DNA from 4 places in the Mesorhizobium sp. KACC 23794 genome. Region 4 is predicted to be linked to each of the others. Evidence: predicted binding sites of a transcription regulator. Region 4 holds the regulator's gene; each other region holds the start of a gene.

Region 1 (7,558 bases), 1.1 Mb from region 4:
CATCGATGCCCTCGTTGCCGAAGGCCTTCAGCCCGGCCTGGACCTTCTTGGTCAGGCTGGCGAGTTCCGCCTTGGCCGTGTCGTCGGCCTTCTGCACGGCCGGCTCGGGCTTTGCGGTCGCCGCGGGTTTTGCCGCAGGCACCGGCTTCGCCACCGGCTGATCCGCTTTCGCTGCCGGCTGGTCCGCCTTGGCCTGCTTCTGCGCGGGTTTTGCCGCCAGCTGTTGATCCGGCTTGCGCGGCGCGGGTGTCGGCGTGATGCCGGCGGTGGTCGGCTCCAGGCCGAGTTGCACCAGCAGTTCCTCGTCGACACCGTTCGCCGCCGCCAGCCCGACCTTGCCGCGATAGGTCTCGATCGCCTTCGCCGTCGCCGGGCCGGAAATGCCGTCGACCGTCCCGTCGTAGAAGCCGAGTTCCTTGAGAATGCCTTGCACCTGCGCCGTCGTGGCATCCGCCGAGGGCGCCGCCGGCCGGGATGTGGCGGGCGCCAGCGCCGGCTTCAAGGCCGGCTCGGCGGGCCGCTCGATCAGGAAGGTCGTCTCCGGCTCGGCCGGTTGCCCCGCGTCCGAATGGCGGACGAGATCGCGGGTCGGGAAGAACGCGCCGCGATGCGCGTGCGGCTGGTACCAGATCGCATTGGCCGAGACGTAGCAGAAGGCGACGAGAAAGGCCGTCGAGCCGCCGGCGATCACCGGGTTGCGGGCAATCATGGCACCGAGCGCCGAAGCGCCGCCGAGCAGCGGCGCGCGCTTGGCCGGGGCGCGCTTAGCTTGCTTTGCGGAGCGTGCCATTCGCATTCTCTCCAGATGCCCCGCCCCGCAGCCGCGCCGGCCCGCTGCTGGTCCCCGCGCCGGTCGGCCCGTCGATCGGCAGGCTGATCGTCACCGTCGTGCCCTTGCCGAAGGCGCTATCGATCGACATCGCACCGTCGTGCAGGGCCACCAGCCCCTTGACCAGCGCCAGCCCGAGCCCGGTTCCCTCGAACTGCCGGGTGTAGTCGTTCTGCACCTGCGCGAAGGGCTGTCCGAGGCGGCTGAGATCGTCGGCGGCAATGCCGATGCCAGTATCGCTGACCCAGAAATGCAGCCGCGAGCCGATGCGCTTGGCGCCCAGCGAGACGTCGCCGCCGTTCGGCGTGAACTTGATTGCGTTGGAAAGAAGGTTGAGCAACATCTGCTGGACCGCGCGCCTGTCGGCCATTATCTCGCCGTTGGCGGGCGAAATGTCCATCGCAAGGTTGATGTCCTTGGCTTCCGCCTGCAGGCGGACCATAGCGGTGCACAAGGTCGCGGCCTCGCCGAAAGAGAACGGCTCCGGATTGGTGGAATAGGATCCGGCCTCGATCTTCGACACGTCGAGGATGGAGTTGACGACGGCCAGGAGATGGTTGCCGGCCTCGCGCACGATCTCAATGTTCTCGCGCTGCCGCGGGTTTGCCAGCGGGCCATGCACCTCGCAGAGCAGCATGTCGGAGAAGCCGATGATCGAATTCAGCGGCGTCCGCAATTCGTGGCTGACGGTAGCGAGGAAGCGTCCCTTCGCCACCTCCAGCCCGGCATTGGTCTCCTTCGCAGCGGCCAGTGCGGCGCGCAGGTCGGCCACTTCCGAATTGTCGCGCAATCTTCCGATGATTTCCGCGCCGGCCCGCCACAGGTCGATGACCAGCGCCCGGTGCACCGGTGCGGTCCCCTCGTCGGGAGCGGCCGGCAGCCTGAGCTTCAGCTCGACCTTGCGGCGCGCCGCGCCGTCGCGCAGATCCGCCAGCGCGCACAGGAAGCCGACCCGGTCGCCCACATGCACGCGCTGGAAGAAACCCGTGCCGACCAGAAGATCGGGATCGATGCCGAGCAGGTCGCGCGCCGCCGCGTCGATGTCGAGCAGGTCGCCATTCGCGGCAAACTTCAATGGAATGCGATCCGGTTCGGCCTCCGCCTGAGCAGTGTCGGCCGACCGCTTCGCCTCCGCGCCGAAAAGCCCGCCGGCCCTCGGCAGCAACAGCACGGCGTAGGACAGCGGCAGCAGCCAATGCCAGCCTGCCGCATCCGCGCCCGGAAACAGGGCGCCGAAGCCGGCGGCCTGCATCAGGAGGGCGGCGGCCATGGCGCCCGCGCCCCACGCGAGCGCCCGTGCGGTGCGGAAGGCCAGCCATGCCTCGATCGGCAGCGCCGCCGCAAGCAGGGCAAGCGGGGATTGCAGCCCGCCCGCCGCAGCGATCAGGAAGGCGATCTGCAGCGTGGTCAGCGCCAGCACGGCAGCCAGCACCGGGCCGACATTCTTGCGCGCCGTGACGGCAAGTGCCGCCAGCCCGCACCCGAGAAACGAGGCACAGATGAAACCAAAGGTCGCATCGGCGCCGATGCCGGACGGCAGCAAGGTCCAGGCGGCCGCCGACACGAGGAACGGGCAGGCAAGCAGCATGACGAGCATGCGGCGCTGTGCGGCGCGCTCCGTTTCGTCGGCGGCGCGCGGGTGCACCAGGCGGCCCCACACGGCTGCGACGGCACGCATCAACCCGGCGTATCTGGTCGCGAACAAATTCAACTCAACGCTTCCGTATTGTCCGCTTCGCGGATCGATCTTGATTGAATTCGACCCTCGCACCGAGCGTTTAAGGAATGAATAAAAGGCCCGACATGGATGGACTGCGTGCGCGGCGAAATTTCGTCCTGTGTCCGGCACGGGCCAGGGATTTCGCTCCATAGTAAACGGAGGGTTTCGAGCACCCCTTCAGACCCGCCCGGGCCAACTTCGCCGGCACATTTCATACCGATCGGAAAATCCAAGGCTTTTCAGACTGTTATATGGTTGGCAAAACGCTAACGACTCGATTTGCAATTGATTTCTGTTTTCTTCGCCGTTCGAAAGTTTAGAATTGGTTTCAAACAAGTCGAAAATGCCGGCTACCGGTACAAGTGCTTTTTCAACGGCTTGTGGCATTGTGTCCGGGTTGAGCCGGACTGGTCGAAAGGCTTTCCGGCGCACGGAGATGGTGAGATGGGCTTCCTGCTGCGAATCGCATTCTGGTTTTCGCTGGTCCTGCTGGTGATTCCCTTCGACTTCGGCAGCGAACAGCCGAAGGCGGAGCATGTCGGGCCGATCGAGACGTTCCTCGCCGCACGCGAAGCCTTCGTCGACCTGACTGGCATCTGCGAGCGCAAGCCCGATGTCTGCGAGGTCGGCAAATCGGCGATGAACACGGTCGGCGTGCGCGCCCGTGAGGCCGCCCGCATCGCCTATGAGGTACTCGACGAGAATTTCGGCGAAACCGACAAGGCGACTCTTACGGGAACGATCAAGCCGCCGTCCGAACTGGCGCCGAAAGCCCCGCCGACCGCGGACGAGCCTGCGAAACCCAGCCCAAAACCTCCGCAGTCCTGACAGCCTGCCATTCGGGGTCGATGCCTCCACGGTCGAACGGCTGGGATTCATCGGAGTTTCGCGTGGAAAGTCGCCGCTCCGCCCCTCCTCCTGCCAGTTCTTTTTCCGTGACGCGACCGCGCTTCGCGCCTATATCCCGCCCATAATGAGCACGATCCAGGCCATCCGCGACGACTTCGCCTTCCTTGACGAGTGGGAGGACAAGTATCGCTACGTCATAGACCTCGGCGAGGCGCTGCCGCCTTTCCCCGAGGAGTCGCGTAACGCCGCCCACAAGGTCCAGGGCTGCGTCAGCCAGGTATGGCTGGTGTCCGACCGCGGCAGCGGCCCCGATCCGGTCATCACCTTCCTCGGCGATTCCGACGCGCATATCGTCCGCGGGCTGGTGGCCATCATGCTCGCGCTGTTTTCCGGCCACCGCGCCAGCGAGATCGTGTCGACCGACGCCGAGGCGCTGATGCGTTCGCTCGGCCTCGACGAGCACCTCACGCCGCAGCGCGCCAATGGCCTGCGCGCCATGATCAAGCGCATCAAGCAGGACGCACAGGCGGCGCTGGCGTAGGTCCGCGCGGCGCTCCGCCAGTCGCCACGGGTCAATCGCCGGGCAGACCCGCCCCTTCCTGCCGCATATCCGGCCGATACCCCTCCGCGCCCCAATGCAGCATCGCGTGTCCGCGTGCCTTGGAAGCCGGCCGGTAGTGGCGCGCCAGCATGCCAAGCGCCGTCTTCAGCAGCATCTTGGCGGAGCGCGCCGGCCAGGCGCGCTCGCGTTCGACGGTCTCCAGCCCTTTGAGGAAGCAGCATATGTCGACCAGCAGGCCGGAGAGTTCCGGCCCGACCTCCCTCAGCGCCCGGTCGACGCGCTGCCGCGCCGCCAACGCGGCGTCGGTCAGGTCGGCGATACCGTTGGTATCGCCGCGCCGCCCGGAGCTTTCGCGCGCCTCCCAGTTGGCGCCGAGACGCTGCATGATCCGCCCGCGCGTATAGTCGCTGCGCAGGCGCTCGCCCGCCTCGAACTCGGCGCGCGACAGGAAGGCGTGGCCGTTCTTCTGTCTCAGCCGCATCATCTGCGCCAGCGGCGATTCCGCCAGGTTGATCTCGGCCGCGGCACCTTGGCCATCCTCCGTCGATATTGGTGAAACCTCGATCTGGCGATGCTGGCGCTGGAATGCGGTTTCCGGATCGCCGGCGCGCAACCCCGCCTTGCGGCCGGCTTCGGTCGCCTGCACGCTGTTGCCGCGCCGCACGATCGATCCGCCGCTCGCCAGCCGCCGCAGCACGACGGCATCGACCGAGACAGCGCCCTTGTCGTTCTTCAGCACGACGGCGCCCTTGTTGGCCGCCGGCTCGACCGTCGCAGTCCCGCCGGCAAGCAGCGAGAGCACCCGCGCCGTCGCCTTCTCCATGTCGTCGCGCGTCTTCATCTCATATCTCCAGCCGGTTGCGGAATGCGGCCAGCGCCACCTGTTCCGTGGTTATCATCGTGCGATCGAACTCCAGATCGTCGCGCATGTCCTCGATTACCTGGCAGGCGTAGCGCACCGTGGTGCGGTCGCGGGAAAACCCTCTCCCGACCTCCTGCATCTTGATGCCCAGCGCCACATGGGTGACGTACATGGCGATCTGCCGCACGCGCGTCACGCTCGTCCCGGACTTGCCGGTGTTGCGAAGCTCCTTGCTGGAAACGCCGTAGAGCGCAGCGCAGACATCGATCATCGCCTCGCAGACTTCCATGATGCGCTCGCCGCGCAGGCCGTCCGCGACGGGAGCCGCGGCCGCGCGGACCGGCGGTTCCGCCTCCACCGCCTTTGTCGCCAACGCTGACCTGACTTGCACTGGACCCCTCCGATATAGGAATTCCTTCTTATATCAGGAGCTATGTGCAATGGGAACAAAACAGGAACTACCTAGGGTTTCTTTTTATTTCCTCCCATTGAAAACGTTGCGTTTTTAGGCGCATCCGCATTTTTTAGAGACGTGTTTTATCCCCGCGGCCCGCTGCGCCCCTAGGCTTGGGCATCAGGCAACGGGAACGGCGATGAACACGATCGGCAGCGAAATCCGGGATTTTCTGGCGGCCAAGGAGGACGCGCGGCTGCATGCGGCGCAACTCGTCGCGCTGCAGATCCTGTGCGGCATCGACCTATCGGCGGCGCTGGCGTCGGATGGAGCGGCGCGCGGCGCGGCGCTCTCCCGCATCGACCGGCTTCTCAACCGCGAGCGGCTGAAGGGCCTCGCCGGCCACTGGAGCTACGACCTCAACCGCCACATCGCGCTGAAGCAGGCCGGAGACCGGCTCAAGGCATCACTTGGCGGATCCGTTTCAAACCCGCGCAAGCACACAACGAAAGACGGCGCCAGAAGGCGCCGTCAGCATCGAACAGAAGCAGGGTAAAGCCCCGCGGCTGATCCTACCGGATCTTCTTCTTGCGGCCGAGGCCCATCTTCTTCGCCAGTTGCGAACGGGCGGTGGCATAGTTCGGCGCGACCATGGGATAGGTGGCGTCGAGCGCCCACTTCTCGCGATACTGGTCCGGCGTCAGGCTGTAGTGGGTCATCAGGTGGCGCTTCAGCGACTTGAACTTCTTTCCGTCTTCGAGACAGATGATGAAGTCGTCATGCACGGAACGCTTCGGGTTCACCGCCGGCTTCTGCTTCTCCACCACCGGCTGCTCGACCGGACCGCCGACGCGGCCCAGCGCCGCATGAACGTCCGAGATGAGGTTGGGCAGTTCGCCGACAGGTACTGGATTGTTGCTGACGTAAGCAGCCACGACATCCGCAGTCAGCTCGATCAGCATTTCACCGTTTTTCGTGGTCGTATCAGAGATATCCATGGTCTTCTGGCCCCAAGAGAGAGTGATCTAACGCCCTGTCTTTGCTTGAACCATGCAGGGCTTCGTTCGACTTGACACGAACGGGAACGTTACGAGTCGCATCGACACGACTAAATGGGACGGTTCTCAAGTCAAGTCAATACAAGAGGCGGGTTTTATTGCTGGTCGAACCAGTCGTTCGCAATGTTGCGGACAAAACTGTTCCTGTGATTTTCCCGGAGACCAGTCGCAACCAACTGTTGTGTGGATACTTGACGCGGCGTCACTGGCCACCCTTGGGCCAACATTTGTCACGCCATTGGTCTAACCAGACCGATTCTGACCGTTTTCGTGGGATTTGTGCGATCTACAATTTTGAGCAATCGTTTGACGATGCTACCGTTAACATCATTCCAGGATCATCTTTGCCGGGTATCGCCGTTGCAGCATGGTCGCAAACCTCGCGGTATCCCGACATCCCGCCTCGATCCATCCGCCTGAAGCCGCGCATCTTTCCACGAAGCGAGACTCCGGCGCCACGGGGCGAGGCTTTTAAAGTCAGTACACTCCTGTTCAGGCAGGATTGGGCAGAACCGGGCGACCGCTGCGATCAATATGGCGTGATGTATCTGCCATAAACCCAGCCGGTGACGAAATTTCCGTCACGCGCCGGGTCGTGCCAGACCTCGCACCAGCGGCGAAGTGTTGCCGCTTGCTGTTTCCAGCCGGGCTGCGCGGAAATATCCAGCAGGTTCACCCCGCCGGTGCATCGCCCGGTCATCTGCAGCACCGCGCCGTCCGGATAGGCCGCCTGCTTCTGCGACCGGTTCGACGGATACTTCCGCACGTTCAGCGTATCGCCGAACTTCAGTCCCGAAACCTTCCATGCAGCGAAGGTCGCAGCGCCCGCCGCGCCGGCCCCGAGCGCCAGCATGGACGCCAGGACGGCCGTCGCGATGATCTTTGCAAGGGTGTTCGACATCGATCTCCTCCGCTATATGGAACGTCCTATATATTGGACATCCAACGCCCCGGACGCTACCGCCGCTTGCCTGAACGCAGGCGGAGCGCGCCATTCAGCGGGCATTCACCGCGTTGCTGCGAGAGCCTATGAAAAGCACCATCTTCCCCGACACGACTCCCCCGGCAACCGAGGAGCGTCCGGTCGGAGACACCCGCCACGGCATCACCCGCATCGACGAATTCGCGTGGCTGCGCGCCGACAACTGGCAGGACGTGTTCCGCGACCCCACCCTGCTCGATCCCGCGATCCGCAGTCATCTCGATGCCGAGAACGCCTACCAGCAGTCGCTGATGGCCGACACCGAGGTTTTGCGCAAAACCTTGTTCCAGGAGATGAAGGGC
Region 2 (7,558 bases), 160 kb from region 4:
GCGCTGGCTGCCTGGCTCAACATGCGCGGAACGCAGCCGGGACTCGACGTCAGGGTTTTGCCGCGCGTGCATTCTGGCCTGAACGGCGCGCGGCCGTCCGGCGAGGTCCACGAACCCTCCATGGCCGCACGGGACCTTTATCTCGAAGGAACCTATCTCTGGCAGAAGCGGACACGGGCAAGCCTGACCGAGGCGGTCGCCGTTCTGGAAAAGGCCGTTGGCCTCGACCCGGACTACGCGCAGGCGCATACCGCATTGGCTGTCGCTCACAAGCTGGCCGGAGAATATGGCGCGACCACGCAGAAGCTGGGTTATATCCGCGCATTGGATGCGGTGGAGCGGGCGATCGCGCTCGATCCGGCGCTCGACCAGGCCCAGACCGCCCTGGCCAACATCGAGTTCTTCTGGCTGCTGCAATATGACCGCGCCCTGCGGCGCTTCGAACATGCGCGCCGCCTCAACCCGAATTCGGCGCTGACGCGCCACTGGTTTGCCGAGGCCCTGCTCTTCGCCGGATATCCGCGCGAGGCGCTTGCCGAGATCGACCAGGCCCAGCACCTCGACCCGCAGTCGCGCTCGATCATATCGGCCAAGGCCTACATCCTGTTCGCGCTCGGCCAGATGGACACGTCCGAGCAGATGCTGCTGAAACTGGCGTCGAACGAGCCGGACTACCAGATGGCCTACAAGGGCCTTGCCTATCTCTGCCTCGCCCGAGGCGACGGCGCGCGCTATCTGGAGTTTTTGGGCCGGCTGGAAAGCCTGCATCCGAGCAAGGCGGCGCGAGAGATCATTGAGGCCGGACGCAAGGGATTGTCCGCTGGCGCCAGGACCGGGATGGCGGAAGCCATGCTGTCGGCGGCGAGACGGCATGCCGAGACCGGCGAAGTGCCCGCCTATAGCCTCGCGCATCTCTTCGCCCTCAACAACGACGCCTCCGGCGCCGCCGCGCACCTGCAGCTGGCGCTCGAGCGCTACGAAGGCGACGTCTTCGATTTCATCATCGACCCGGCATTCAGGCAGGTGCGCACCACACCGCAGTTCCTCAAGAGGGTCACCCAGATCGGCCTGCCGCTGGTCGCGTGAGGAGACTGCGGCGAATCCGGGCTGTGCCGTGAGCCGGAAGGGAGCTTCAAGGCATCGATCCGGAGATATCGGCGCGCGCTGGATAGTGGTGCGGATGAAGGGACTCGAACCCCCACGCCTTTCGGCACTGGAACCTAAATCCAGGGCGTCTACCAGTTCCGCCACATCCGCGCAGACTGCAATTCCCATGGCACGCACGTTCTGTCAACGATGCCGTCCCCAACCTTTCCGCGCCGTCAGCGCCGCACCATCGTGCGAAACTCGCGAAGAGAGTTGAAAAAGCCACACTCCTGTGACAAAAGGCGTCACAAAAGTGACGGGATGTGACGGTCCGCTTCGGATAAACGCGGTAAGGCGCAGGAAGAACAAGAGCTTACCGCTATTTCTGGAGCGCAGGTGAGAGCATCTCTTCCTGGATTCCGCAAGGAACCGGGATATCGTTTCTCCACACGCCAGATTGCCGCGCGGCATGCAAGGATCAGGGATACGAACGGCTGAAGCCGCTCTACCCTTTCGAGATGACAAAGGTTTTATGATGCAGGTTACCGAGACACTGAATTCCGGCCTGAAGCGCGAGATCACCGTCAAGGTGCCCGCCGGCGACATGGAATCGAAGCTGGTCGCGCGGCTGGAGACGGCGCGCGGCAAGGCGCGCATCAACGGTTTCCGCCCCGGCAAGGTGCCGCTCCAGCATCTGCGCAAGATGTACGGCAAGTCGTTCATGGCCGAGGTCGTCAACGAGATCCTGTCCGACACGCCGCGCAGCATCGTCGCCGAGCGCGGCGAGAAGGCCGCCATGCAGCCCGAGGTCACCATGACCGAGGACGAGAAGGAAGCCGAGAAGATCCTGTCCGGCGGCGCCGACTTCGAGTTCAAGCTGGCCTACGAGATCATCCCGGCCTTCGACATCCAGGATTTCACCGGCATCGCGGTGACCCGCCCGGTCTACGACGTGCCGGAGGACGAGATCGACGAGCAGGTCAAGCGTGTCGCCGAATCGGCGCGCAGCTACGAGACCAAGGACGGCGCGGCCGCCGAGGGCGATCGCGTCACCATCGACTATGTCGGCAAGATCGACGGCGAGGCATTTGCGGGCGGCGCCGGCAACGGCCAGCCGCTGGTGCTCGGCTCCAAGGAGTTCATCCCCGGCTTCGAGGACCAACTGGTCGGCGCCAAGGCTGGCGACGAGAAGCAGGTCACCGTGACCTTCCCCGAGAACTACCAGGCCGCGAACCTCGCCGGCAAGGAAGCGACCTTCGACGTCACCGTCAAGGAAGTCGCGGCACCCGGTGCGCTTGAAGTAAACGACGAGACCGCGAAAAGCCTCGGGCTCGAATCGCTTGAGCGCCTGCGCGAGATCGTGAAGGGCCAGATCGAGAACCAGTTCGGCTCGATGACCCGCCAGAAGGTGAAGCGCCAGTTGCTCGACCAGCTCGACGCCTCCTATTCTTTCGAGGCGCCGTCGAAACTGGTCGAGGCCGAGTTCAACAACATCTGGACGCAGGTCAACCGCGACCTCGAAGCCGCCGGCCGGACGTTCGCCGACGAGGAGACCACCGAGGAAGCCGCCCGCGCCGATTATATGAAGCTCGCCGAACGCCGCGTACGGCTCGGCCTCGTGCTGGCCGAGATCGGCGAGAAGGCTGCCGTGCAGGTCTCCGACGAGGAACTGCAGCGCGCGCTGTTCGAGTTCGTCCGCCGCTTCCCCGGCGATCAGCAGCAGGGCATCTTCGACTATTACCGCAACAACGCCGCGGCGCTGACGACCTTGCGCGCGCCGATCTTCGAGGAGAAGGTGGTCGACCACCTGCTCGGCCAGATTTCGGTGACCGACCAGAAGGTCAGCAAGGAAGAGCTGATGGCCGAGGACGAGGACGCCGAGACGGCGGCCAAGCCGACCGGCAAGGCCAGGAAGGCGGCGGCGAAGAAGGCGGAAGCCGCCGGCGATGCCGAGGCGGATGAGCCGAAGAAGAAGGCTCCGGCCAAGAAGAAGGCCGCCAAGGACGCCGACGCGGAATAGATTTTTCCTTCGCCACGAGATGGAAGCCGCCTTCGGGCGGCTTTTTTCTTGGTCGTAAAGCGAGCGGAAAGCGGCCGTCCGGAATTTGAGACACGGCGGCTCTTGCGTTGGCGTGGCTTCCCGCCGAAAACTTGCCCGCGGATTTGTCGGGGGCGGGCTGCGCGATTCCATGAAACGAAAGCACTCTTCAGGCATCGCGGCGGCCACCGTCCTGGCGGCCCTCGTCTACGCGGGCATGGCCAACGCCCAGCAGGCCGGGCGCTGGAAGGTATCCGCGGGGCGGGACGCTGCGACCGCGACGCTCTACAGCCTCAACACGCTGACCGCCGGCACGCGCACGATCGACTATCATCCGGCCCTGGTGGTGTCCTGCGAGACGCGGCGCTTTCCGGTTTGGCGGCAGGCGGTGGTGGTGCGCCAGACGATCGCCGGCGACGGGGGGGTCGGCGTCTCGATCCGCCTCGACAATGGCGGCGCCTTCAAGGAGCAGTGGGCGCTGGCGCAGAAGAGCCGAGCGCTGCAGACAGACGGCGACGAGCAGGTCGCCAGGCTGTCGCGCGCGCGGCGCCTGCATCTGACCTGGCGCTTCGGCGTGTTCTCAGGCAGCGGCGAGGCGGTGTTCGATCTCGCCGGAATCAGGGAGACGCTGGCGCAGCTTGCCCAGGCCTGCGGCACCGAGGTTCCCTAGGCGGAATCGGCGCGCACATCCGCCCGGGTGAGGCGGAACAGAATTCGAACATTTTTGGAAAGAATCGTAAAAACAATGGGTTGCCCCCTCTTGCCAAAATAGAACAAAAGAGGTACAAACAATCCGGGATATCGGACCAGCCGGCCTTCATAGACGACCAAGGGGTATGTATCATGGCGCAGAACACATTGCGGCTTGTTGAGGACAGATCTGTGGACAAGACAAAGGCTCTGGATGCGGCGCTGTCGCAGATCGAGCGGGCATTCGGCAAGGGCTCGATCATGCGTCTCGGCGCCAACGAGAAGGTCGTCGAGATCGGCACGATCTCGACCGGCTCGCTCGGGCTCGACATCGCGCTCGGCGTCGGCGGGCTGCCGCGCGGACGTGTCATCGAGATCTATGGCCCGGAAAGCTCCGGCAAGACGACGATGGCGCTGCACACTGTTGCTGAAGCCCAGAAGAAGGGCGGCATCTGCGCCTTCGTCGATGCGGAGCACGCGCTCGACCCGGTCTATGCGCGCAAGCTCGGCGTCGACCTGGAGAACCTTCTGATCTCGCAGCCGGACACCGGCGAGCAGGCGCTGGAGATCTGCGACACGCTGGTGCGTTCCGGGGCGATCGATGTGCTGGTGGTCGATTCGGTTGCCGCGCTCACGCCCCGCGCCGAAATCGAGGGCGAGATGGGCGACGCGTTGCCCGGCGCGCAGGCGCGGCTGATGAGCCAGGCGCTGCGCAAGCTGACCGCCACCATCTCGCGTTCGAACACGATGGTGATCTTCATCAACCAGATCCGCATGAAGATCGGCGTGATGTTCGGTTCGCCCGAGACGACGACCGGCGGCAATGCGCTGAAGTTCTATGCCTCGGTGCGCCTCGACATCCGCCGCATCGGCGCGGTCAAGGATCGCGACGAGGTCGTCGGCAACCAGACCCGCGTCAAGGTTGTGAAGAACAAGCTGGCGCCGCCCTTCAAGCAGGTCGAGTTCGACATCATGTATGGCGAGGGCGTGTCCAAGACCGGCGAGCTTGTCGATCTCGGCGTCAAGGCCGGCGTCGTCGAGAAGTCGGGCGCCTGGTTCTCCTACAATTCGCAGCGCCTCGGCCAGGGCCGCGAGAACGCGAAGATCTTCCTGCGCGACAATCCGGATACGGCGCGCGAGATCGAGACAGTGATTCGCCAGAATGCGGGCCTGATTTCCGAGAAGCTGCTGGAGAGCGGTCGGGATGGAGATATGGACGACGCCGCCGAGATGTGAGCCGCCACCTGTTCGTGGATGATGGAGCGCCGCCGGCAAAAATTGCCGGCGGTTTCGTTTTTGAGGCTCGCCTTCGATATCCGTTTTGGCGCAAGGCTTTCCACGCTTTTTCAGGCCGCGCGGTGTTGTGGACAGGCTTTGGCGCTGCCGCTAAAAGGCCATGTCCAATTCCCCGCCGCGCGGGACTTCAGAAGGCAGTGACATGAGTGGCGTCAACGAGATCCGGTCGACCTTCCTCGACTATTTCAGGAAGAACGGTCACGAGGTCGTCGCCTCCAGCCCCCTGGTGCCGCGCAACGACCCGACATTGATGTTCACCAATGCCGGCATGGTTCAATTCAAGAACGTCTTCACCGGCCTGGAGAAGCGTCCTTACGTCCGCGCCACCACCTCGCAGAAAAGCGTGCGCGCCGGCGGCAAGCACAACGACCTCGACAATGTCGGCTACACCGCCCGCCATCTCACCTTCTTCGAGATGCTCGGCAATTTTTCCTTCGGCGACTACTTCAAGGAACGCGCCATCGAGCTTGCCTGGAACCTGATCACCCGGGATTTCGGCCTGCCGAAGGACAAGCTGCTGGTCACCGTCTATCACACGGACGACCAGGCGGCCGATCTGTGGAAGAAGATCGCCGGTTTCTCCGACGATCGCATCATCCGCATCCCGACATCGGACAATTTCTGGGCGATGGGCGACACCGGCCCGTGCGGCCCGTGCTCGGAGATCTTCATCGACCGTGGCGAGCACATCTGGGGCGGCCCGCCCGGCAGCCCCGAGGAGGACGGGGACCGCTTCCTCGAGTTCTGGAATCTTGTCTTCATGCAATATGAGCAGGTCACCAAGGAGCAGCGCATCGACCTGCCTCGGCCGTCCATCGACACCGGCATGGGCCTCGAACGCATGGCCTCGATCCTGCAAGGCGTAGATAGCGTCTTCGAGACCGATCTGTTCCGCACCCTCATCGACGCCACCGCGTCGGTGCTGGGGCGCGGGCCGGGCAAGGACGATGTCGCCTCGTTCCGCGTCATCTCCGACCATTTGCGGTCATCCTGCTTCTTGATCGCCGATGGGGTTCTGCCGTCCAACGAGGGCAGGGGCTATGTGCTGCGCCGCATCATGCGGCGCGCCATGCGCCACGGCCAGTTGCTCGGTGCGAGCGAGCCGTTGATGTGGAAGCTGGTTCCGGCGCTGTTGCGCGAGATGGGCGCCGCCTACCCCGAACTGGTGCGCGGCGAGGCGCTGATCACCGAAACGCTGAAGCTGGAGGAAACCCGTTTCCGCAAGACGCTGGTGCGCGGCATCGGGCTGCTCGAAGACGCGACGGCCACGCTCGGCCCGGGCGACATGCTCGACGGCGAGACCGCCTTCAAGCTCTACGACACCTACGGCTTCCCGCTGGATCTGACCCAGGACGCGCTGCGCCAGCGCAACATCTCCGTCAATCTCGCCGGCTTTCAGGATGCAATGGAACGGCAGAAGGCCGAAGCCCGCAAGAGCTGGACCGGATCGGGCGAGGCGGCGACGGAAACCGTGTGGTTCGCCGTGCGCGAAAAGACCGGTGCCACCGAGTTTCTGGGGTACGACACCGAGCAGGCCGAGGGCGTCGTTGCCGCGCTGGTCAAGGATGGCGTCTCCATCGACAGCGCCGCGCAGGGAGAGACGGTCGGGCTCGTCGTCAACCAGACACCGTTCTATGGCGAATCCGGTGGCCAGATGGGCGACACCGGTACGATTTCGGGCGATGGTTTCCGCTTCGAGGTGACCGACACCTTGAAGAAGGGCGACGGCCTGTTCGTGCATTTCGGCACGGTTGCCGAAGGTTCCGTCAAGGTCGGCGCGGCAGCCGAACTCAAGGTCGACCATGCGCGCCGGTTGCGGCTGCGCTCCAACCATTCGGCGACGCACCTGATCCACGAGGCGCTGCGCGAGGTGCTGGGCACCCACGTCGCGCAAAAAGGCTCGCTGGTCGCGCCCGAGCGGCTGCGCTTCGACATTTCGCACAACAAGCCGATTTCGCCCGAGGAACTCGAGCAGGTCGAGGCGATGGCCAACGAGATCGTCGTGCAGAACGCGCCGGTGACGACCCGGCTGATGAGCGTCGACGATGCGATCGCCGAAGGCGCGATGGCGCTGTTCGGCGAGAAATACGGCGACGAGGTGCGGGTCGTCTCGATGGGCACCGGCCTGCATGGCGCCAGGTCGAACCGCCCTTATTCGGTCGAACTGTGCGGCGGCACCCATGTCGGCGCCACGGGCGATATCGGCCTCGTGCGCATTCTTTCCGACAGCGCCGTCGCCGCCGGCGTGCGGCGCATCGAGGCGCTGACCGGCGAAGCCGCACGCAAACATCTCGACGAACAGGACCGCAGGTTGAAGACAATCGCCTCGACGCTCAAGGTCTCGCCGGCCGAAGCGCTTTCGCGCGTGGAGGCGCTGGTCGACGAGCGCAAGAAGCTGGAGCGGGACCTGACGGAAGCCCGCAAGAAACTGGCGCTGGGCGGTGGCGG
Region 3 (7,558 bases), 1.8 Mb from region 4:
AATCGCGGGGAAAGTGTCTTCCTCTATGAGTTGAAGCAGGTCTTCGACCGTGGCCCGCGCCCGCTCAAGCAGGCGGCGCAACTCGTCCATCGACAGCTTATCGACTTCGTTTGCAGCCCGGATCAGCTCCGTCGAGAACTCGGTGACGCGGCCCTGCAGATCGTCGTCGCTCATCTCCGAACCCGTCTCATGGCGCGCATGATGGCAAGGTTCGCCTCAAGCATGGCGTTCTCCTCCAGTGCCCGCCGCTGCGCCCACAGCAGCGTCTTGGCCGCGTGCTCGGTCTCCCCGAAATTCCAGCCGGCCTGCTGCATGCGGTCGAACACGGCCCGCATCTCGTCTTCCATCGCCTGCTGGCAGTCGATGTCCCGGTCTGGGTATGCTTGCGGGCGTTTCGGTGGGGCGATGCGGCTTGTCATCGCGTCAGAATGTCAGCAGCCTTTGCGCTATGCAACATTACTCCATCTCCGGCACGTTGCCGTGCTGAAACAGCACTGTCGGCAGGCCGTATTCGCCAAGCGCCGGATTCGCCTCTCGGGACCAGGCGATTACGCCGACATATTTCAAGGCAAGCGCCTTGGCCGTGCGGATCGCCCGCTCTTCGCTCTGCTGCTCGGCCGGCCTGAACACCGCTTGCAAATCCCCGGCCTCGTTTGGATCGAACGCCGCCACGACAACCAGCTTCGGCATCTTGCTTTGCGGGAGTAGGGTTTCGGGCATCTGTCAGGCTCCGCGACGCATGCGCTCGCCTTCGTCGCGGTGGTCGCCGCAAACCCACAGGGTGCCGTAGCGTGTCTCGTAGCCGAAGCACCCCCATTCCGGGCACCCTTGATGTTCGCACCAATGGATGAACAGCCCGGCCGGCGTCGAGGGAGGCTCTGGCAAGGCGATGGGCGGTTCAACGTTCATCATAGAAGAGCCGGTTGCAGCGGCGGCGTCATGTCGTCCAACTTCGGCGGCGGCGGAACCTGTTTCAGCATATGGTCGGGCAGCGGACGTTGTAGCGCCTTTGCCTCTTCCCAAGGGGCCGTTAGCCAGGTCTCGATCTCGTCCTCCGTCGTCAGGATCACCGGCATCGCCTTCTGATGGATGGGCCCGACGACACCGTTCGGCTCGATCGTCAGGAAGCCGTAGAGGTCAAGGGTGGTCAGCCCTTCCTTGATCTTGCGGACGCTGGTCCAGCCGGGAACCCACGCGCCGGCGAAGAACATCAACGGCCTGCTGTCGTCTCCGGCGAACCAGGCATAGGGGGTGTTCTCGCCTTCGACTTTGCCGCCGGGATTGGGTTCCGCGAAACTCGTAATCGGCACGACGCATCGGTTCGGAACGCCAAGCCAGCGCAACCAATGTTTGCTGGTAGTGTTGCGGATGTTCGTCGTGCCCTTGTCAGGCTCCATTTTCAGCAATTCGGCAAATGCGGCTTTGTCGATGTCTTTGCCCTTCTTCCGCAGTTTGTCGGCGCGTGTGCCTGCGGCTTTCATAAGGGCCTGTGATGACGACGGCATACCCCAACGCATCCTCACCAGCTCGCGCTGGCCGTTGAGGCCATTGCGCACCACGGGGCCGAACCGGTCGGGATAAACATCGATCGACTGTTCAAGGTTGCCGGACAGATCGCGCCATACGCGGACCAGGTCAATGATCGCCTGCTGCGTCGTCGTGATGTTGTAGAGGTTGCACATGCGGCTTTCCCGGTAGGCTTCCAGTGAGGGCAGGATGGCACGGCGGGGCTAGAAGGTGAACTGCTTCTGCCTCGCCAGCGGTGGCGCAGCATTGGGTCTCCCGACAGTCTGCGCCGGCTGCAAGGCATCAACCTGCTCCTGCAAATCCTTGTTGAGCAGCATCATTGCCTTCAGCGCCTTCATGATGTCCCCGTCGTGGGCATCGACGAAGCGATCGGCAGCAGCTTGCAGAGCGTCTTCCTGCCGGCGGTTCAGGCGTTCGATCTTGGCCATAGCCCCGCGCCTTTAGTGTCGAAGCTCAGATGCTTCGATGAGGGTCTCGATCACGTCGTGAAGATGCTCCCGCGGAGCTTCCAGTGATTGGCGACGATGTTGTGCCGACGTCACGCTGTGGAAAGCGATGGTTACGGGATCGATCAGGTCGCGAACTCTGAACGGATTTTCGATCTGGCCCGCTATGATCCCGGCATAGATGCTTAAGCGACGATCCTCATCCGTGGACCACTTTCGCGGATCCGTCTCGGCGATTTTCCGGAGCGCATTGACTGCCGTCGGTCGATCGGCCAATTGCGCCTCGGGATCGACAATGATTTCGAGGTCAGCAGATTGGGGTTTGCAGTCTTCGTCCCACCCCGCGCAGGCCGCTTCAAGAGCGGCCGTGTCCGCGCGGTCCCAGACAGCAGCGGCTGCCAGGTGCGCATTGGTGATATCGCGGTTTCGAAAGCCTCCGATGTCCCAGGCTTCCCGGCGGAACCGGCCTTCGGCAGCCGCGGCAGGTTTAACTCTGGCATCTCGAAACACCTGCATCGCCGCTGCAACGCCGCGCTGAAGCTCTTCTGGCGTGGCGCGCGGTATCGATATCTTGATTGGTTGCATGATGGAGCACTCCTTACAAATTCACGCTAAAGGCCTCAGTCCCAGGCTGCCGTCGAGCAGAACGGCCGGGAGGGCGATATTTTCAGAAGGTCTCCGAACAGACCGAGATCCTCGACGGGCAACGGCTTGGGTTGGGAGTTCATGTCGAAAAGCTGACGCTGATCGCTGTCTCGACGCTCGTAAAATCCCGGTGCCCGCCGTCTTAGATATTCCTCTGGGAGCGATTGCCAGTTGTCGTAGGCGATCTGCAGAATAGGCCTGATGCGCTCCCGGTAAATGTGCAACTCATCCTCATCCAGAATATCGTGAGCCTGGAATAGTCTGAACTCGTCGTCTTCCAAGCCGGCGGCGGCGCTGTTGGCGAGCTTCTGCGCGATCGGGTCTTCCAATCGGCCTGCCGCGAATAGCCCGTTCGAGACCAGGTCGCAAAGTGTGAACACGAGGTGAGGTTCTTCCATCTCGGTGGCTTTGATGAGCGCCTCGACGGCGACGGCCAACGACCATAGCAGCTTGTCTGATGCCTCGCCTTTCATCTGAGCGAATTGGATGTCGCCGGCCGTGTTAGCGATCTTGCAGACGTAGTGCGCCATGCAATATTCATCCGCGCCCTCAGCTACCATGTCGGTCCAATCCGACACGTCTTGCTGATCCTGATCTGTCCAAAGGCGCGGCGAGCGCTTCGCTATATCGCGCAGCTTTTCGATCGCCGCAGCCTTGTCGGCCGCCCGCGGGTCCCAAGGCGGCACTTTCCCACGGGGGATCAGGGGAATTACTTCGCCCATGGCCGTGCCTCTAAGCGGCTGTTCTCAGCCGGCGGTAGACCTTCTTCCAGTCTTTCGACTTTTCGAACCGCGCTTTCAGGACGGGCATTATCTTCTCCTCGTAAAGCTCGCGCTCGCTGAGAGTAAGCTGGTCATCGGTGCGATGCAGCAGCATCTGAGCGACAACGTCTTCTAGGCGCTCGCCGCCGAAATAGCCTTCGTCGATCATGTCCTCGATCAGTTGGGGAACGGCCGCATCGAACTCCGATTGGTCCTCACTGCCGTAGAGGTTGGTCAGTTCCTGTGCGACACCACGGCCGAAATTGTCCAGCAGCTTCGCGCCGAGTTCTGGCGTCGGGGCCATGTTCCAGATGAAGTTGCCGACAAGCATTTTCAGCGAAGTCACCATCGTTTCCGGGTTACGCTGCGCCTGCGAGAGCGCGTCTGATAGGGCCATCGTTAGGTGCTGGGCGGCCTCAAGATCGACGTCCTCATGAGAATGGGCCGCGGCCCAGGCGCGGGCGTTTGCCAAATTCACTTCTTTGGTCAAGGCTGCCATGGTCTTACTCACGGAAAATTCGACCGGATGTCCATAGTGAACGAAATAGGAACAAAAGAGTCAAGAGGCGATTGACTCGCGCAGGAAAGGGTTCCTAAATCGACGAATGAAGACAACAGTCGACGACGCGAAAGCTCCAGTTCCATGCCTGCCCAACTCGACCGCGCCGTCGTTTCCGCGTTGCAGGAGCGCATTCGGAGCCTTGAGGGTGGCAGGAATCACGAGCGAAGCGTGCTGCCATTCGGTGTCCGCGAGATTGACAGCCGATTGCCCGGCGGCGGGTTTGCGCTCGGCGCGCTGCACGAAGTCGCGGGCGGCGGGAATGGTGCTGTCGACGGAGCAGCGGCGGCGCTGTTTGCAGCTGGCATTGCTGCGCGGACCGCTGGCAAGGTGCTGTGGTGCGTCTCGCGGCAGGACTTGTTCGCGCCGGCACTTGCCCAGGCCGGCCTTGCTCCTGACCGGGTGATCTACGTCGAGGCCGGCGACGACAAGTCTGTGCTTGCCTGTTTCGAGGAAGGGCTTCGGCATGTCGGGCTTGGGGCCGTGGTTGCCGAGGTTGCGCGGTTGCCAATGACGGCTTCGCGACGCCTGCAACTGGCTGCCGAGACATCTGGCGGGATCGGCATCGCCATTCGCCGCTGGCGTCGCCAGGCGGACGCCACCGATTTCGGCCAGCCGACCGCATCGGCAACACGATGGCGGGTCTCCGTGATGCCGTCCCGGCCATTGCCGGTGCCAGGTATCGGGCGCGCCCGCTGGCAACTTGAACTGATCCGCTGTCGCGGGGGCGAAAGCGCGGACTTCGAAGTGGAGGCATGCGATGCCAAGGGTCGTCTCGCTGTTCCTGCCACAGTGGTCAACCGATCGTCTGAGAAGGAGATCGGACGCCGCATCATTGCCGCCTGACCGGCCGCTGGTGCTGGTTGGCCGTGATGGCCAAAGGCGGGTCGTGCTCGCCGCCGACCTAAATGCGCAGTCGGCGGGATTGCGGGTCGGCATGCCAGCGACCAAGGCACAGGCGCTGGTTCCCGGACTGATCGTTCAGGATGCGAGGCCGGACGAAGATGCCGCGGCCCTGGAGCGGCTGGCTCTATGGGCTTTGCGCCGATATTCGCCGATCGTCGCTGTCGACCTTCCCGACGGCCTGGTGATCGACATCACTGGAGCCGATCATTTGCATGGCGGGGAGCGGCCGTTGCTGGTCGACCTGACGACGCGTCTTGGTAGCGCCGGCATATCGGCACGCGCCGCCGCCGCCGATAGCTGGGGTGCTGCCCATGCTGTTGCCCGATATGTGAAGCGAGCCACAACTATTGTGCCCACCGCGGGAAGCGCGGACATCGTCAGGGACTTGCCGTTGCAAGCACTGCGGCTCTCCAGTGGTGTAGTGGACGGCCTGCGTGTGCTCGGCTTCGAACGGGTCGGCGATCTGATAGCGCAGCCAAGGGCGCCATTGACACTGCGCTTCGGGCCGGAACTCGGCCGAAGGCTTGATCAGGCTTTGTGCGTTCTAAGCGAGCCTATCGACCCTATCCGGCCGGCTGAAGTGGTCGAGGTCCGGCGCAGCTTTGGCGAGCCGATTGCCGCCGCCGAGACTATCGCAAAATACATCGGCAAGCTGGTGACCAGCCTGTGCAGCGAACTGGAGGACAAGGGGCTCGGCGCGAAGCGGCTCGATCTGCTGATGCATCGCGTCGACAACACCGTCGAAGCCGTTCGCGTCAGCACAGCATTGCCGGTGCGGGATGCCAAGCGGCTGAGCAGGCTGCTGCGCGACAAGATCGAGAAGATCGATCCCGGCTTCGGCATCGAGCTTATGCGGCTGGCAGCATCGTGGGCAGAGCCATTGTTGCCGAAACAGACGCTTTCCTCGCTGATCGAACAACCGGAAGCCGACATCTCCGACCTGATCGACACTCTGGGTAACCGCGTCGGCACCGATCAGCTCTATCGTTTCTCGCCGGTCGCCAGCGATGTGCCCGAACGTTCTGTGCAACGCATCGCTGCCACCGCGCCGGCTGCCGGCGACGCCTGGCCCGACCACTGGCCGCGCCCGGCTCGCCTTCTCTCGGCGCCGGAGCCGATCGATGCCGTTGCGCTGCTGCCGGATCATCCGCCCGCAAGCTTCACCTGGCGCGGTATCCGCCGCAGAGTTAGGCGGGCCGACGGCCCTGAGCGTGTGTTTGGCGAGTGGTGGAAGTGCGACGCCGAACTTGCCGCCGTGCGGGACTATTTCCAGGTCGAGGACGATGCCGGCGAGCGCTTCTGGATCTATCGCGCCGGCGATGGCGAGAACCTTTCCACCGGCTCGCATCGCTGGTTCCTGCATGGCATCTTCGCATGACCGGTTATGTCGAACTGCAATGCACATCGCATTTTTCCTTCCTGCGCGGCGCCAGCTCATGCGAGGAACTGTTTGCCCAGGCGGCGGTGTTGGATATGCCGGCGCTTGGCATCGTCGATCGCAACAGCCTTGCCGGCATCGTCCGGGCACATGAGGCGGCAAAGACCACTGGCGTCAGGCTGATCGTTGGTTGCCGGGTCGATCTCGTCGAAGCTATTTCAATCCTCGTCTACCCCACCGAGCGGGTGGCCTATTCGCGGCTTTGCCGGCTCCTCTCGCTCGGCAAGAAGCGGGGCGGCAAGGCCAAGTGTGTGCTCACCTGGGATGATCTGGCCGCTTATGCGGAGGGGCTGATAGCAGTCTTCCTGCCCGATCAGCCCGATGACGATTGTTCACGTTGGCTGCGGCGTTTGCGAGAGGTGTTTGCGGATCGCGCCTACATGGCGCTCACTCTGCGCCGCCGGCCCAACGATCAGTTGCGGCTGCATGACCTGTCCGACCTGGCCGCTTCGGCGAAAGTGCCCACGGTGGTCACCAACGACGTGCTGTTCCATGTCCCCGAACGCCGCATGCTCCAGGACGTCGTTACCTGCATCCGCCACAACTGCACGATCGACAATGCCGGGTTCCGCCGTGAGCGCCATGCGGACCGTTATCTCAAGCCACCAGCAGAGATGGCGCGGCTGTTTGCCCGCTATCCCGAGGCGGCCGCCCGAACCGTCGAGATCGCCGATCGCTGCCGGTTCTCGCTTGATGAACTCGCCTATCAATATCCAGAAGAACGCGACGACCCGGCGCTCAAGCCGCAGCAGACGCTGGAGAAGCTGACCTGGGAAGGCGCTTCGGATCGGTATCCGCAGGGCGTGCCCGACACGGTCGTAGGGACGCTGAACCATGAGCTTGGTCTGATCGACCGGCTCGGCTACGCGCCCTACTTCCTGACCGTCAATTCCATCGTTCGGTTTGCCCGCTCGAAGGACATCCTGTGCCAGGGCCGCGGCTCGGCCGCCAACTCGGCGGTCTGTTATGTGCTGGGCATCACCTCGATCGATCCTGAGATGAACGATCTGCTGTTCGAACGCTTTGTCAGCGAGGAGCGGCGCGAACCACCGGACATCGATGTCGACTTCGAACACGAGCGGCGCGAGATCGTCATGCAATGGGTGTTCGACACCTATGGCCGCGATCACGCGGCACTATGCTCCACAGTGATCCGCTATCGCTCCAAGGGCGCGCTACGCGACGTCGGCAAGGCACTCGGCCTGACCGAAGATCTGATCAAGATGCTATCGTCGCAGGTCTGGGGCTGGTCGGAGGAAGGCGTCGAACCGAAACA
Region 4 (7,558 bases):
CCACCGGCCGCGACTACCTGCTCGACCAATGGTGGGTGGCGACGATCCCGGGCATTGCCATCTTCGTCGTCAGCCTCGGCTTCAACCTGCTGGGCGACGGCCTGCGGGACGTGCTGGACCCGAAACGCTCATGAGCGGCGCGATCCTCGACGTCGAGAATTTGCGCGTCACCTTCCCGACCTATCAGGGTTTTGTGGACGTGGTTCGCGGCGTCAGCTTTTCGCTCGGCCGTGAGCGGCTGGGCATCGTCGGCGAATCGGGTTCCGGTAAATCGCTGACCGGCCGCTCGATCATGCGGCTCGTGCCGCCGCCCGGCCGCGTCAGCGCCGACCGGCTTTCCTTCATGGGTCTGGACCTGCTCAAGGTGCCGGCAAAGGAGATGCCGAAGATCCGTGGCAAGCGCATCTCCATGGTGTTGCAGGACCCCAAATTCTCGCTCAATCCGGTGATGACCGTCGGCCAGCAGATCGAGGAGGCGTTTCGGCTGCATGTCGCAAAAGATCGGGCGCTTGCCCGCGCAAAAAGCATCGAGGCGCTGAAGGCGGTCAAGATCCGCGATCCGGAGGCGGTCTATCACCTCTATCCACACCAGCTTTCCGGCGGCATGGGCCAGCGGGTGATGATCGCGATGATGCTCATCCCCGAGCCGCAACTGCTGATCGCCGACGAGCCGACCTCGGCGCTCGACGTGACGGTGCAGTTGCAGGTGCTCGCCATCCTCGACGACCTGGTGCGCGAGCGCGGCATGAGCCTGATCCTGATCAGCCACGACCTCGGCATGGTGTCGGCCTTCTGCGACCGCGTGATGATCATGTATGCCGGCAAGGTCGTCGAAACCGTCAAGGCGAGTGAACTCCACCGGGTCCAGCATCCCTATGCCAAGGGGCTGCTCGCCTCCTCGCCGCGGCTCGGCGACGACCGGCCGGAACTGCCCGTGCTGCAACGCGATGCGAGTTGGGCAAGATGACCGCGCCGATGATCGCGATCGAAAACCTCGGCATCAGCTTCGGCAAGGGCGCGCGCCGGCTCAGCGCGGTCCGAGAGGTGTCGGTTTCGATTGAGGAGGGCGAGGCGTTCGGTCTGGTCGGCGAATCCGGTTCGGGCAAATCGACGGTGCTCAACGCGATCGCCGGGCTGATCGGCGACTACTCCGGGACCATCCGCATCGGCGGCACCGTTGTCGCGCCGACACGCAGCCATGCGCAACGACGCTTGATCCAGATGGTATTCCAGGACCCGTATGGCTCGCTGCACCCGCGCCATACCGTCGACAAGGTGCTGTCCGAGCCGGCGCGCATCCACGGGCTGCCCGACGTGGAAAAGCGTGTCGAGCGCGCGCTGGCCGATGTCGGGCTGAAGCCGGAACACCGCTTCCGCTTCCCGCACCAGCTTTCCGGCGGCCAGCGCCAGCGCGTGGCGATCGCCCGCGCCATCATTTTGGAGCCGCGCGTGCTTCTTCTGGATGAACCGACCTCGGCGCTCGACGTGTCCGTGCAGGCGGAAGTGCTCAACCTCTTGCGGCGCCTGCGGCGCGAACGCGGCTTCACCACCATCATGGTCAGCCATAATCTGGCTGTAGTTTCCTACATGTGCGACCGTGTCGCGGTGATGAACCGCGGCCGCATTCTCGAGACCTTGGCCAGCGCCGACCTGGCCGCCGGACGGTTCGAGCATGCCTATACGCGGCAGCTTTTCCGCGCCAGTTCGGGTTACGACCGTGAGTTGCTGCAATATCTGTGGGAAGAGGCCTGAACTCGAACACCATGCGCGCGGACAGCGTCAGCCTGCCTCAGACCTGGACGCGATTTGCCATCGCAGATTCTTGATTTCCGCATCATGGTTGCCCCCGTCTTAACCCGATATTTAACGGTTGCGGAACACAACTGGAACAGATAGTGTTTTGTTCTGGTTTTGTTTTTGGTGTGATTCTTGACGGGGCCAAGATGCTGACGCGCAAGCAACACGAACTCTTGCTATTCATCCACGAGAGATTGAAGGAGTCCGGCATTCCTCCCTCCTTCGACGAGATGAAAGAAGCCCTTGATCTGGCGTCGAAATCCGGAATCCATCGGCTGATCACGGCGCTGGAGGAACGCGGCTTCATTCGCCGGCTGCCGAACCGGGCGCGGGCGCTGGAAGTGCTTCGGTTGCCGGACTCGATCGCGCCCGGCCTCAATGCGGCGAGAAAATTCTCGCCGAGCGTGATCGAGGGCAGCCTTGGCAAGCGCCCGGCGGAACCGTCCCGCGTCGCCGGCAATGACGATTCGGGTTCCGGGATATCGATCCCCGTCATGGGCCGCATCGCGGCCGGCGTGCCGATCGATGCGATCCAGCATCGGACGCATTCCATATCGGTTCCACCGGAAATGCTGTCCGGCGGCGACCATTATGCGCTGGAGGTCAGGGGCGATTCGATGATCGAAGCCGGTATCCTCGACGGCGATACGGTGATCATCCGCAACGCCAATACAGCCATGCCCGGCGAGATCGTCGTGGCGCTGGTCGACGACCAGGAAGCAACGCTGAAGCGTTTTCGCAGGAAGGGCGCTTCGATCGCGCTCGAAGCTGCTAACCCGGCCTATGAGACCCGCATCTACGGTCCGGACCGCGTTCGCGTTCAGGGAAAACTGGTCGGGCTGATCCGCCGCTACTGATTTTCCGGCGGCGCCTGCGGGCGCGCCTTGCCTTGGTAGGGCGGAAGCCCGCGAGCCTCGCGCGAGAATATTCTGTGTCTGTGCCATGGGCGGTCCGGCGAGCGGATGGCGAAACGAACTTCACCGGGTTGCCCGTCGCTGGACGGCAGGTGGACCGCCGCGCTGCCATGCCGGGCGAGGTCGCGTTTGGTGACCACGGCAACGGCAGGGTTGGCACATTTCAGCGGCACGGTCGCGTTGTCGAGGATTATGACGCCGGCAAAAGAACAGGCGATCCGCGCTTCTTCCGGATCGGATGTGTGGATGATGGCGATGCCTGACGGATGCCATGCGACGCAGGTGACGTCGTCGCACAGGAAGGCGCTCGATGAATCGTCCGCGCCCCCGTCTGTTGCATCCTCGAATGACGCAACGGTTAGATTCCCGGCATAGGGGTTTTGAACCAAGGCTATCCGCCTTGACGATAAGGACCCACCGGGCGAAGGGCCATTGCCCTCGTCCCTGCCTGCATTGCTTTTCTTGTAGACGGCCTTCGCCGTCTTGACGCCTGCGGAAGGCGCTGGCGGATCGGGACCGACATCCCTGGTCGGCTTGTGAATTCCATAGGCCTGCAGCGTTCTTTTCCAGTTCTCGGCTGTGAAGGCGTTGGGCCGTGGCCTGTTGACGGCCATCAGGCTCTCGCTGGTGCGATAGCCCACCAGCCGCCCGTCCTCCGATATCAGCACGTCGGGGGTGCGCGTCGCGCCGAGCGTCAGCAGGCCGGCAAGCGCGAACGGCAGCGCGAGAAACCGCAGCCACGTCGTCGCCACTGTCGCCACGATCAGCGCGATGGTCAGCAGCACCACGGACTTTCCCGATATCAGGCCAACCGCGTCGATCGGCGAACGCGCCGAAAACCATTCCGCCACAACGATCATCGCCGTGATGCCCTTGCCCATCACGTCCAGGAACGGCCCGTCGAGGCCGAATGGCATGGCGACTGCCGCAAGCACTGCAAAAGGCACGACCAGCAGCGACACGATCGGCATCGCGGCGAGATTTGCGGCGAGGCTCAGCGGCGCGATCCGCTGGAAATGATAGGCGCCGAAGGCAGCCGTGGCGAGGCCGGCGACCAGCGACGTCAGGAGCAGCCCGACGACCAACGCGCCGACATGCCGCGCCGCGATCGAAACCCATCCTCGTTTCGGGTGGTGGAAAGGTCCGGACCCGGTGCGCCGTTGCGTCCAGAATGCGTAGGCGCCGACAAGGGCGGCCGTCGCCGCGAAGGACATCTGGAAACTTGGACCGATCGCCTCGTGCGGGGTGATCGCCAGCACGATGATGGCCGAGATGGCCAGGTTGCGCATGGTCAGCGCCGCCCGGTCGAACACCAGCGCGATCAGCATGACGGCCAGCATGAGGAAACTGCGCTGCGCCGCGACCTCGCCGCCGGAGATCGCAAGATAGGCGGCAATCGCGACAAGGCCGGCCAACGCCGCATATTTGCGGACCGGCCGGCGCGACGAAACGCCGGGGAAAAGCGCGAAGCCCGCCCTCAGCGCCGCGATCACCACGCCGGCGACCAGCGCCATATGCAGGCCGGAGATCGAGATGATGTGATAGAGGCCGGTGCGCCGCAGCGCCTCGCTGACGTCGTTTGGAATGCCCGCGCGCACGCCGACCACCAATGCGGCGGCAATCTCGCCTTCGGCCCCGCCGATCCTTTGCCGGATCCTCGCGGCGATTGTGTTGCGGGCATTCTCGATGAAGGTGCCGACCGAAGCGGAGAAACCAGTACCGGGTTCAGCGACGATGTCCGGGCCTTTCATGAAATAGCCGCTGGCGCCGATGCCGTCGAAATAGCTCTCGAACGAGAAATCGTAGCTGTCGGGACGCACCGGCCCGGAGGGCGGACGCAGCCGGACGAGGCCGTTGATGATCGACCCCGCCGCCACGCCCGCCGGCGCGTGGCGCGCGGTGGCGCGGATACGTTCGGGTGCATATCGCAGTTTCGGGCGCTCGGTCGACATCAGGTCGATGGTCAACCGGGCACGGCCATTGGAAAGCGGCTCGATGGCGACGACACGGCCGGTGATACGGGTCGATATGTCGCCGCCGAGTATGCTGGTGCCGGCCCGCCAGGTTTCGCCCTTGGCTAGCAATGCGCCGCAGAGCGTGAGCATGACCGCCAGCGCCGCCAGTTGCCCTGCCGTATGGCGCCGCAGAAGCACCGCCGTGCCCAGGGTAGTCAGGACGCCGGTTGCAAGAGTCACGAAAGCCGGCTCGGCCGGAAGGCTGAAATACAGGAAGGCGCCGGCTGCGAGAAACACCGGCACCAGCAGGAACAACGTGCCGCGTTCCACTTCCAGCGCGGTCGCGTTTCGCAAGGCAACGGCCGCCCGGGAGGCCATGACCGGCACGGGCGGCAAGTGTGCTCCGCTGCGCCACCATTGTTCCAGCCGGGTCTGGCGCCGGGGGATGACGACAAGTTCGCGGGATGGCGAAGCGACAAGGTGGGCGGCGGTCTCCATGTCCGTTTTCCGGAACAGGAACCGCTCGTCCAGGTCGCCCGCGGACACCTCCGACATGGCCTTCATCCAGCCCGCGCCAGGGCTTCATGGCGCATTGCGCCAAGCCGCGTCTGCGGCCTTGCGCGCCCGACCTTCTATGCTACATGAACGCCAGCAATTTTCCATGCACCGTCAGCGCGAACGCGCAGGGCGGGCCTCTCTTCGGAAATCTCGATGTCCCGCCCCGTCGTCACACGTTTCGCTCCCTCGCCTACCGGCTATCTCCATATCGGTGGCGCGCGCACCGCGCTGTTCAACTGGCTCTATGCCAGGCATACCGGCGGCCGGATGCTGCTTCGCATCGAGGACACCGACCGTGAACGCTCGACCGATGCGGCGACGGCTGCGATCCTCGACGGTCTGGCATGGCTCGGCCTGAAGTGGGACGGCGAACCGATTTCGCAGTTCGAGCGCGCACCGCGCCACCGCGAGGTGGCCGAGGACTTGGTGCGCATTGGCAAGGCGTATCATGCCTACGAGACCCCCGCCGAACTCGACGCCATGCGCGAGAAGGCACGTTCCGAGGGTCGCCCGCCCCGCTATGACGGCAGTTGGCGCGACCGCGACCCGTCCGAGGCGCCGGCTGGTGTCAAGGGAGCCATTCGAATCAAGGCGCCGAGCCAAGGCGAGACGATCGTACACGACCGCGTGCAGGGCGACGTGCGCTTCCCCAACAAGGACCTCGACGATTTCATCATCCTGCGCTCCGACGGCAACCCGACCTACATGCATGCCGTCGTCGTCGACGATCACGACATGGGCGTCACCCACATCATCCGTGGCGACGACCACCTGACCAATGCCGCGCGCCAGCAGGTCATCTACGATGCCATGGGCTGGGAAGTACCTGTCATGGCGCATATCCCGCTGATTCATGGCGCCGACGGAGCAAAACTGTCGAAGCGGCACGGCGCGCTCGGCGTCGAGGCCTACCGGTCGATGGGTTATCTGCCGGCAGCACTTCTGAACTACCTCGCCCGCCTCGGCTGGAGCCATGGCGACGACGAAGTCATGGCGATGGAAGACATGATCCGCTGGTTCGAGATCGAGGATGTCAACCGTGGCGCGGCGCGCTTCGACTTCCAGAAGCTGGAGGCGTTGAACGGCATCTACATGCGCCGTATGGACGCCGGCGAACTCACCGATATCCTTGTCGACACGCTGCCCCATCTTTCGGCGTCGGGCTCACTGGCCGCCGGTCTGAAAGACGCCCAGAAGTCGATGCTCGCAGCCGCGATGCCGGGGCTGAAGGAGCGCGCGAAGACGCTGGCCGAACTCGCCGACAGCGCATCCTATCTCTTCGCGGCGCGGCCGCTGGCGATCGACGACAAGGCCGCAGCGCTGCTTGGCGAGCGCCCGCGGACCCTGCTTGCGGGCGCACTGGCGGCGTTGAAGGATGTCGGCGGCGAATGGACGGCGCAGACGACGGAAGCCGCGATCCGCGACTTCGCGACCGCTCACGGCCACAAGCTCGGCGCCGTCGCGCAGCCTCTGCGCGCGGCGCTGACCGGGCGCAGCACTTCGCCCGGCGTGTTCGACGTCTTGGCCGTATTGGGCCGCGAGGAAAGCCTCGCACGTATTGGAGATCAAATCGATTAGCATGTCGCCGTTCTCATCAACGGCCATTGTAACCGTCCTGTTGCGATGCAACATTGCGGCCAAGTCAGACTATTCTCGGAACCGGGCCGGGAGCAGGAACGTCATGCTCTTTTCGGCTTCTCTTCCGTCTGGCGGCGTTCCTTCGCCGCTATCCCGGGTTCACAGCAAAGGGGTATCCGTATGAGCGAATCCACAGCGAGACTGGAATTCAACGGCAAATCGCACGAGCTGCAGGTTCGATCGGGCACCGTCGGGCCGGATGTGATCGACATCGCGGCGCTCTACAAGGACACGGGCGCCTTCACCTACGATCCCGGCTTCACCTCCACCGCGAGCTGCGAATCCGAGATCACCTTCATCGACGGCGACGAAGGTGTGCTGCTGCATCGCGGTTATCCGATCGACCAGTTGGCCGAGCACAGCGACTTCCTCGAAGTCTGCTACCTGCTTCTTTATGGCGAACTGCCGACCAAGTCGCAAAAGGACGACTTCGATTATCGGGTGACCCGCCACACCATGGTGCACGAGCAGATGTCTCGCTTCTTCACCGGCTTCCGCCGGGACGCGCATCCGATGGCGGTGATGTGCGGCGTGGTCGGCGCGCTGTCGGCCTTCTACCACGACTCGACCGATATCTCGGACCCGCACCAGCGCATGGTCGCCTCGATCCGGCTCATCGCCAAGATGCCGACGATCGCCGCCATGGCCTACAAGTACCATATCGGCCAGCCCTTCATCTATCCGAAGAACGAGCTG

Evidence for each region. The regulator LexA, encoded in region 4, represses DNA repair genes until DNA is damaged. The targets are predictions, from matches to a motif close to TGTTCNNNNTGTGTTCNG.
Region 1: a site for LexA is predicted at 5,265-5,282, ahead of ACSBOB_RS23860 (cytoplasmic protein). Genes of this name have one in related genera too.
Region 2: a site for LexA is predicted at 3,828-3,845, ahead of recA (recombinase RecA). Genes of this name have one in related genera too.
Region 3: a site for LexA is predicted at 3,915-3,932, ahead of ACSBOB_RS26900 (ImuA family protein). Genes of this name have one in related genera too.

The regions. Positions count from the first base shown of each region.
Region 1 is NZ_CP197465.1:4,854,440-4,861,997, forward strand. It holds gene ACSBOB_RS23830 (peptidoglycan-binding domain-containing protein) at 1-790, opposite strand, end outside; gene ACSBOB_RS23835 (sensor histidine kinase) at 765-2,507, opposite strand; gene ACSBOB_RS23840 (DUF5330 domain-containing protein) at 2,994-3,377, shown strand; gene ACSBOB_RS23845 (SufE family protein) at 3,520-3,939, shown strand; gene ACSBOB_RS23850 (DUF6456 domain-containing protein) at 3,971-4,801, opposite strand; gene ACSBOB_RS23855 (helix-turn-helix domain-containing protein) at 4,803-5,213, opposite strand; gene ACSBOB_RS23860 (cytoplasmic protein) at 5,416-5,772, shown strand; gene ACSBOB_RS23865 (MucR family transcriptional regulator) at 5,789-6,214, opposite strand; gene ACSBOB_RS23870 (SH3 domain-containing protein) at 6,804-7,175, opposite strand; gene ACSBOB_RS23875 (S9 family peptidase) at 7,304-7,558, shown strand, end outside.
Region 2 is NZ_CP197465.1:3,866,943-3,874,500, reverse strand. It holds gene ACSBOB_RS18975 (tetratricopeptide repeat protein) at 1-1,086, shown strand, start outside; tRNA gene ACSBOB_RS18970 (tRNA-Leu) at 1,173-1,257, opposite strand; gene tig (trigger factor) at 1,622-3,106, shown strand; gene ACSBOB_RS18960 (hypothetical protein) at 3,276-3,794, shown strand; gene recA (recombinase RecA) at 3,968-5,050, shown strand; gene alaS (alanine--tRNA ligase) at 5,253-7,558, shown strand, end outside.
Region 3 is NZ_CP197465.1:5,504,930-5,512,487, reverse strand. It holds gene ACSBOB_RS26940 (hypothetical protein) at 1-174, opposite strand, end outside; gene ACSBOB_RS26935 (hypothetical protein) at 171-335, opposite strand; gene ACSBOB_RS26930 (hypothetical protein) at 457-720, opposite strand; gene ACSBOB_RS26925 (SOS response-associated peptidase) at 909-1,682, opposite strand; gene ACSBOB_RS26920 (hypothetical protein) at 1,731-1,955, opposite strand; gene ACSBOB_RS26915 (hypothetical protein) at 1,968-2,558, opposite strand; gene ACSBOB_RS26910 (hypothetical protein) at 2,594-3,340, opposite strand; gene ACSBOB_RS26905 (hypothetical protein) at 3,351-3,878, opposite strand; gene ACSBOB_RS26900 (ImuA family protein) at 4,023-4,784, shown strand; gene ACSBOB_RS26895 (Y-family DNA polymerase) at 4,699-6,222, shown strand; gene ACSBOB_RS26890 (error-prone DNA polymerase) at 6,219-7,558, shown strand, end outside.
Region 4 is NZ_CP197465.1:3,709,991-3,717,548, reverse strand. It holds gene nikC (nickel transporter permease) at 1-134, shown strand, start outside; gene ACSBOB_RS18120 (ABC transporter ATP-binding protein) at 131-967, shown strand; gene ACSBOB_RS18115 (ABC transporter ATP-binding protein) at 964-1,752, shown strand; gene lexA (transcriptional repressor LexA) at 1,944-2,654, shown strand; gene ACSBOB_RS18105 (ComEC/Rec2 family competence protein) at 2,648-5,221, opposite strand; gene gltX (glutamate--tRNA ligase) at 5,378-6,802, shown strand; gene gltA (citrate synthase) at 6,983-7,558, shown strand, end outside.